2 regions of the Nonomuraea sp. NPDC050536 genome follow, and region 1 is predicted to be linked to the other one. Evidence: riboswitches for the same ligand, from Rfam matches in the RefSeq annotation. Region 1 holds a riboswitch; the other holds the start of a gene.

Region 1 (4,237 bases):
CCGAGGTCGGATGTCGTCGTCAGCACCGATCGGGTCTCGCGTACGCACGCTGTGCTGCGGTTCGAGGCCGGCCAGTGGATCTTGGAAGACGCGGGCAGCCGCAACGGCACGTTCGAGAACGGCCACCGCATCCAGCGGGTTGTCGTCAGCCCAGGAACCAGAATCAACCTCGGTGACCCGAAAGAGGGCGAACTCATCACCTTCCGCGGGGTTCCGTACCAAGCCTCGGCACCCACGCAGGGAGCCGCGCCCTACGTGCAGGCACCTCCTTTACGCGCAGGCGGCGCGTCGGAGATGCCGGCGACGCCTACGGTCCGCTTCCCGCGCGTCGGGCAGTGGCGTGAGCCAGCCGCCGTCAGGAGTCTCAGCGGCGCGCAGGTCGTGCGTATAGGCCGGGCGCCTGAAAACGACATGGTCGTCACCGATCTTAGGGTGTCCCGGCGACATGCCGAGCTCCGGATCACCGGCGGCGTCCACGAGATCGTCGACGTGGGCAGTCGCATGGGCACGTACGTCAACGGCCGTCGCGTGCAGCAGGCCTCCATCTCCCCGAACGATCTCATCGGCATCGGGCCCTCGACGTTCCAGCTCGTGGGCGACACGCTCATGGAGTACGCCGACACGGGCGAGGTCTGCCTCCAGGCGCACGACCTCACCGTCACCGTGGGCGGCGGCAAGGTGCTCCTGGACCACGTGACCTTCCCGGTCGGCGAGAAGTGCCTGCTGGCGATCGTCGGCCCCAGCGGTTCGGGCAAGTCCACCCTGCTGCGCGCACTCACCGGGCTGCGCCCGGCCGACCAGGGCGTCGTCACGTACGACGGGCGCGATCTCTATCGCGACTACGCCGAACTGCGCTCGCGGGTCGGGCTCGTGCCGCAGGACGACATCCTGCACAGCCAGCTCACCGTACGGCGCGCCCTCATCTACGCCGCGGAGCTGCGCTTCCCCGACGACACCAGGCAGCACGAGCGCAAGGCGCGCGTCGACGAGGTTCTCCAGCAGCTCGGGCTCGAGAACCGCAAGGACAACCGCATCTCCTCGCTGTCGGGCGGCCAGCGCAAGCGCGTCAGCGTCGCCCTCGAACTGCTGACCAAGCCCTCACTGCTCTTCCTCGACGAGCCGACGTCCGGCCTGGATCCGGGGCTGGACAAGTCGGTGATGCAGATGCTGCGGGGCCTGGCCGATGACGGCCGTACGGTCGCCGTCGTCACCCACAGCGTCGCCAATCTGGACGTCTGCGACCGGCTCCTGGTGATGGCGCCGGGAGGGAAGATCGCCTACTTCGGCCCGCCGGAAGAGGCGCTGCCGTTCCTCGGCTTCACCGACTGGGCGGACGTGTTCCTGGCCTTCGACGACCCGAACAGAGACTGGGCCGGCGAATACGCGCGATCTTCACCGCATCAGAAGTACATCGCGGCCGACATGATCGCGCCGGTCGCGATGAGACCCCCCGTACAACGAGAGATCCCGCCGAAACAGCAGAGCTGGCCGGAGCAGCTCAGTACGCTGGTGCGCCGTTACTGCCGTGGCATCGTGGCGGACCGGTTGTTCCTCGGCCTCACCGTCGCCCTGCCGATCGTGATGGGGCTGCTCGCTCGCGTCGTCCCGACCGGCAACCTGATGGGACCGCCGAACAGCAACGGCAACTCGGCGAATCTGCTGCTGATTCTGTGCATCGGCGGCTGCCTGACCGGCGCGGCGAACGCGGTGCGCGAACTGGTCAAGGAACGCGCCATCTATCAACGAGAACGGGCGGTCGGGCTGTCCAGATCGGCCTATCTCTGCTCCAAGCTGCTCGTGCTCGGCCTGATCACCGTGGCACAGGGCATCGTACTGACCTACGTGGCGATGCTGAATGTCAAGACGTACGACAAGGGCGTGTTCACGGCGCCGCTAACCGAGCTCTCGCTCGCCGTCGCGCTGTTGTCGTTCACCGCCATGACCGTGGGCCTGCTCATCTCCGCGCTGGCCAAGACCAGCGAGATGACCATGCCGCTGCTCGTGCTCGTCACCCTGATCCAGCTGGTCTTCTGCGGGGCGCTGGTACATCTGGACGGCAAGCCCGTGATGGAGCAGATCTCCTGGCTCGTACCGGCTCGCTGGGCGTTGGCCGCGTTGGCGGGCACTCTCAACGTGGGTCAGCTCATTCCGCACGTCCAGGATCCGCCGGACCCCTTGTGGAGCCAGGACTTCGGCACCTGGTTCCTGGACATGAGCGCCCTGGCCGTGCTCGCGGTCGTCTGCGCATTCCTGGTGGCTCGCATGCTGCGCCGCCACGAACCGGCGGTGATGCGCGGCAAGTGACCGACGAAGGTGTTGGCGCTGCAGTAGCCGTATCACCGGCCTTTCGCGCGAGGTGTGACGAGTCCTGACTCGTAGGCGAGCGCGACCACCTGAGCCCGGCTCGAGAGGCAGAGCCTGCCATTGTGCCTGCCGAAAATTGCATCCATGCAGTTCAAGCGGCATGTGAGTACTCGTGGAGGACTCCGCCGAGTCGATCGCGTCGGCGTATATTCAGGTCGGCGATGCCGCAGGTGGCCTTCGTTCCAGAGCAGGCACCTTTCCAAGAGCTCACGGCGGCACGACTGCACCCACCGCTCCATGACCGCGTTCATCCGCGGCATCCGGACACCGGTGAGCACGGTCTGGATGCCGGTGCCGACAAGGATCTCCTCCATGCGGACTGGAACCGGTGGCGAATCAGATGTCGCGCTCGGCAGCCGGCGTCCTCCAGGTCCATCACGAGATTCTTGATCGCTTGGATGACCCAGGTGGCGGCCGGATGGGCGGTGGTGCCCAGTACCCGGACCCGCCTGGTGGCGCGCTCGATGACGGCCAGGATGTACCGGCGCCGCCCGTTGAGGGTGACGGTCCCGATGAAGTCGCAGGCCAGTAGCGCGTCGCCTTGGGAGCGCAGGAAGTCTGCCCACGTCACAGATGCCCGCTCAGGGGACGGATCCATGCCTTCCTGCTCGAGGATCTCCCAGACGGTGGAAGGCGCGACCTTGATGCCGAGGGTGGCGAGCCCGCCGTGCACGCACCGGCAAACCCCACCAGAGGTTCTCTCAGACCAGCCGCAGAAATGAACGCACCGCGCTGCCGTTCAAGAACGGTGATCTGGTGACGCAAGGCAAGAATCTCGATCCCCCAGCGGTAACAACCGCAGCACAGCGAAGGCGTTCGTGACGGCCGGATAAGCCAGGCGGAGAATCACAAGCGATCATCTTGCCGCGACTCTGTCCCTTCCGAGAGCAGCGCCGGCGCACGAAGAGATCAGTCAGACAAGCGGAATGACCTGCATGGATGGCACTATCGGCAGGGACAGTGTTACCGTCCCCACGGAGGTTCGTAGTGCCTGCCCCGGACGAGATGTGCGCCGTACCCGGCCCGCCAAGACGACGCACTCAAGGAGACGTCATGGGTGCCCGCACCTGCCTGATCGACTTCACCGGAGCGACCCCCCGACCTCGTGCGCTGGACGTCCGGTGGATCCACGGCTCGCCATCGGCCAAGCACAACACCGACCCGGACATCCAGGTCCACGCCTACGACGAGCACACGTTCATCCTCCGGCAGAACATGGCGATCGACTACGAGGCGCCGTTCCTGTTCCTGCTCTTCGGCAACGCCCGGGCGGTGCTGATCGACACCGGAGCCACCGCATCCGCCGAGTTCTTCCCTCTTCGCCAGGTGGTCGACGAGCTCATCGAGTCCTGGCTCGCCCGTCACCCCCGGCACGGGTACCAACTGCTGGTGCTGCATACCCATCCGCATGGTGACCACATCGCCGGCGACGGCCAGTTCACCGATCGTCCCGACACCACCGTGATCGGCGCGGAGCTCGCCACCGCCTGGCCCTACTTCGGATTCGCCGACCACCCCGATGCCCTGGCGCAGATCGACCTCGGAAGCCGGGCGCTGGAGTGTCTGGCCACCCCAGGCCACCACGAAGCGGCTGTCACGTTCTACGACCCATGGACCGGGTTCCTCCTCACCGGCGACACGGTCTACCCCGGCCGCCTCTACATCACGGACTGGCAGGCATTCATCCGGACGATCGATCGCTTGATCGACTTCTGCGACCACCGGAAGGTCACCCACGTACTCGGCTGCCACATCGAGATGACCCGGCAACCGGGCGTGGACTATCCGATCCGCACCGTCTACCAGCCCGACGAGCCCCCACTGCAGATGACCACCGGCCACCTGCGCGACATCCGCGCAGCGCTGAAGGAGA
Region 2 (4,237 bases), on a different contig from region 1:
GCCCGTGAGGTGCCAGGTGCCGTCGGGCTGCTGGACGGCCTTGGCACGGCCGGCGCCCACGTCCGAGCCCGCGTCCGGTTCGGTCAGCACCATCGTGGCGCCCCAGTTGCGCTCGATGGCCATCTCGGCGAAGCGCTTCTGCGCGTCCGTGCCCAGCTTCCACAGCGTGTAGGCGAAGTTCGGGCCGCCGGCGTACATGTACAGCGCGGGGTTGGCGCCCAGCACCATCTCCGCTGTTGCCCAGGCGAGGCTGCGCGGGATGCCGGGGCCGCCCAGGTCGGCGGGGAGGTCCAGGTGCGCCCAGCCGCCGTCCATCAGCGCCTTGAACGACTTCTTCACACCGTCGGACATGGTCACCGAGCTGGTCGCCGGGTCGAACACCGGAGGCGTGCGGTCGCCCTCCTCGAAGGACTCCGCCAGCACGCCCGTGGCCAACCGGTTGACCTCGTCAAGGAGGCTTCGGGCCACGTCCTCGTCCACGTCCGGGTACGGCTCCGCGCCGAGGATCGCACCGCGGCCGAACACCTCGAAGAGGTTGAACTCCAGGTCACGCACGTTGCTCTTGTAGTGGCCCATGGCTGCCGATCTCCTTGAACCGAGGGAAATGTGTACTGGCCGGTAACCTTACTAGGAATGCTACCCGCGGGTAACCATGGATATGCATGGCATGCTCGTCTGCATGGATGCCGAAGAGCTCGCCGCTCGCTGGCGCGACCGCCTGGAATCCTGGGCCATCCCCGACGAGATCCTCGCCGGGGCCTCAGCCGACCCGTTCGGCCACTCGCCGGCCCGCTTCGCCGTACGCACCGACAGAGCGCTGGCCGAGCCCGACGACGGCCCGACCATGACCCGGCTGGCCGAGGCGCTGCCCGAACCGGGCATCGTACTCGACGTCGGCAGCGGGGCCGGGGCCTCGTCGCTGCCCCTGCGCGAGCACATCAGCGAGCTGTACGCCGTCGACACCTCGGCGGCCATGCTCGCCGAGCTCGCGGTCAGGGCCGACAAGCTCGGCGTCAAGGTGACGACCGTCGAGGGACTCTGGCCCGACGTGTCCGTCCGCGTCCCCCGGGCGGACGTCGCGATCTCCGCGCACGTCGCCTACAACGTGCCCGACCTGGCCGGCTTCCTGCGCGCGCTGAACGCCCACGCCAGCCGGCGCGTGGTGCTCGAGCTCTCGCACCGCCATCCGATGAGCTGGATGACGCCGCTCTGGCAGCACTTCCACGGCATCGACCGGCCCGTCAGGCCCATCGCCGAAGACGCCGTCGCCCTGGTCGCGGCGCTCGGCTACGGGGTGCACGTGGAGGAGCGGGAGGCGCCGCTGGAGCGATTCAGCAGCCTGGAACAACTGGCCCAGAGCGCCTGCCACCGGATCTGCCTGCCGCCCTCCCGGGCCGAGGAGGTGGGCGCGACGGCACTGGAGCTCGGGATGTGGCCGCTGCCCCGCGAGCGCTGGGTCACGATCTGGTGGGACGTACGGGAATGACCCGAAATTTCGCCATGTTGTAGGTGGTGAGCGACTGCTCCCGGACGAGACGCGCCGTACCCGGAACGCCAAGACGACGCACGACCCTGTCGGCTCGTCCCAAGGAGTTCCCAGCAATGGCCTGGATCGTCATCATCGTCGCCGGCCTGTTCGAGGTCGCCATGGCCTACTCGCTCAAGATGAGCGACGGCTTCTCACACCTGTGGTGGACCCTGTCCTTCCTCGCCACCGCCGTGCTCAGCTTCGGCCTGCTCGCCTACGCGCTCAAGAGCCTGGAGGTCGGCACGGCCTATGCCGTGTGGACGGGCATCGGCGCCGTCGGAACGGCCGCGCTCGGCATGCTCGCGATGGGAGACGAGGTCTCCTTCGCCCGCATCGGCTCGATCGCCCTCATCCTCATCGGCGTCGTCGGTCTCAATCTCGCCGGCTCCCACTGAATTCGCCGGTACGGCGGGCGGCCCGATAAACAGGTGGCCGCCCGCCGTACGAGCGGACTACCGTGAACGCGACCCGAACCCGGGTTATCCAGGCGGCTTTCTTTTCCCGCGCACACGCATTTTCGATTCTCGCAATACAGCCACGGCGATGTAGCTCAGCGGCAGAGCATCCCGCTCATAACGGGAAGGTCGCAGGTTCGACTCCTGCCATCGCTACGAACCGCGAGACCCACTTTCTCAGCGCAGCATCGCCGTCATGTGCCTGATGCGGATCCGGGACGTGCGGCGGGCCGGCTCGAGCACGATCGTGCGGGCCATCTCCGGCACGTGCCGCAGGTCGTGGGTGATGAGGATCGTCGTGCGCCCGGCCATCAGCCGCTTGAGCGGCTCCATGACGCGGGCGGCAGTCACGGTGTCCAGGCCGGTCATCGGCTCGTCCAGGACCAGGACGGGAGCGTCGCGCAGCAGGGCACGCGCGATCGCGATGCGCTGCAGCTGACCGCCCGACAGCAGCCGTCCGCGCTGTCCGAGCAGCGTGTCGTACTTGCCGGGCAGCCGGATGATGAAGTCGTGCGCGTCGGCGAGCTTGGCGGCCGCGACGATCTCCTCGAAGGAGGCGTCCGGCGTGCCGTAGGCGATGTTCTCGCGCGCGGTCCCCGAGAACAGCAGGCTCTCCTGCTGCATGAGCGTGACGTTGTCGCGCAGGGAGGCGCGGGTGATGTCGCGGATGTCCGTGCCGTCGAGCAGGATCCGCCCGCTGGTCGGCTCGTAGAACCGCAGCAGCAGTTTGGCCAGGGTCGACTTGCCCACGCCGCTGGGTCCCGTGACGACGATGAGTTCGCCGGGCTCGGCGGTGAAGGACAGGTCGGCCAGCGCGGGCCTGGTCCTGTTCAGGTAGGTGAAGCCGACGCGCTCGAACTCGACCCTGCCTCGGGCGCGGGCCGCCAGCGGGGCCGCGGTGGGCGCGTCGGTGACGCTGGGCCGGGACTTGAGCACCTCCATCACGCGGTCGGAGCCGGCCAGCGCTTCGGAGATGCTGAGTGCCAGCTCGCCCAGGCCCTGGACCGCGGGGTAGAGGTAGGCCAGATATGCGGCGAAGGCGAGCAGCCCGCCGATGGTGAGACGGCCGGCGGCGATCTCCCAGGCGCCGAAGCCGAGGATGACGATCATGCAGATGGTCTGCAGCACCTGGACGGAGGGGCCGTACAGTCCTGACAGCACCGCCTGGGACATGTTGGCGCGCAGCCAGCTCATCCCCTGGGTGTGCAGGTGGCCCGACTCGGTCTCCTGGCGGTTGTAGGCCTGGACCAGGCTCTGGTTGGACAGGCTCTCCTCGATGACGCTGTTCATCAGGCCGTTGCTGAGTCGCTCACGACCGGCCGCGACCCTGAACTTGGCCGCGAAGAGTTTCGAGACCAGCAGGAACGCGGGGACGAGCGCGAAGGTGATGAGCGCCAGGTCCCAGCGGACGAAGAAGGCGGCCCCGGCGAAGACGATCACGGAGATGACCGTGGTGAACGCCTTGACCAGGCCCGAGCCGACCAGTTCCTCGATGGCCTCGATGTCGTTGGTCAGCCTGGCCATCAGGTCGCCCAGGTGCCGGTTGTTGAAGAAATCCGGGGTGAGGGTCTGGAGGTGCGCGAAGACCCGGTCGCGCAGCTTGAGCAGGAAGCGCTCGGCCGCCAGTGCGGTGAGGTAGGTGCCGCCGAAGGTGACCGCCCCTGCCAGCACGGCAAGGCCGAGCCAGGCCAGTGCGGGCGCCCAGAACGCGCCCAGGTCCCCCTGGCTGAGCACCTGGTCGGTGATGACGGCGAACAGTCCGATCGCGGCGACCTCGCACAGCGCCGCCACGATGGCCAGCACGCCGCCGAGCACCATCAGCAGGCGCAGTCCGCGGGTGACGGGCCAGAACTCCTTGAAGGCCTTGCGGAACATGACCGCGGGCGCGAGCTCCACGCCCGGCGTCGCCGGGATCCTTCCTGCCCTGGCAGCGAAGGAGAGCCGGCGGACAGGCCGCCGGCTCTCTGGTGATGGATTTACCACCACCAGCCTCCGCCCCAGCGTCCGCCGCAGCGTCCGCAGCGTCCGCAGCCGCGACCGAAGCCCCAGCCCCAGCGGCGACGCCACCAGCGCCTACGGCCCCAGCCCCAGTTGTTCCAGGCAGGGAAGCCGACACGTGCCATGATGTTCCCCCTCCTCATGAGCGAGCTCCCGTCGCGGGAGCACCTGCATGCCGACAAATGCGACATTAACACTCGAACCTCTACACATCACTAGATATGTGGAGGTTTGGTGAGGCTTTGGTATGAAGTTC

Evidence for each region. A riboswitch is a leader RNA that binds a small molecule or an ion and turns the genes downstream of it on or off. The one in region 1 is predicted to bind guanidine.
Region 2: another riboswitch for guanidine. It lies ahead of ACIBHX_RS43550 (DMT family transporter); the one in region 1 lies ahead of ACIBHX_RS44985 (MBL fold metallo-hydrolase).

Annotation. Positions count from the first base shown of each region.
Region 1 covers NZ_JBITHD010000026.1:19,134-23,370, reverse strand. The annotation lists gene ACIBHX_RS44995 (FHA domain-containing protein) at 1-2,304, shown strand, start outside; gene ACIBHX_RS44990 (hypothetical protein) at 2,612-3,037, opposite strand; guanidine-III (ykkC-III) riboswitch at 3,339-3,405, shown strand; gene ACIBHX_RS44985 (MBL fold metallo-hydrolase) at 3,418-4,237, shown strand, end outside.
Region 2 covers NZ_JBITHD010000024.1:14,244-18,480, forward strand. The annotation lists gene ACIBHX_RS43540 (acyl-CoA dehydrogenase) at 1-576, opposite strand, end outside; gene ACIBHX_RS43545 (class I SAM-dependent methyltransferase) at 680-1,486, shown strand; guanidine-III (ykkC-III) riboswitch at 1,505-1,569, shown strand; gene ACIBHX_RS43550 (DMT family transporter) at 1,603-1,923, shown strand; tRNA gene ACIBHX_RS43555 (tRNA-Met) at 2,068-2,139, shown strand; gene ACIBHX_RS43560 (ABC transporter ATP-binding protein) at 2,161-4,050, opposite strand.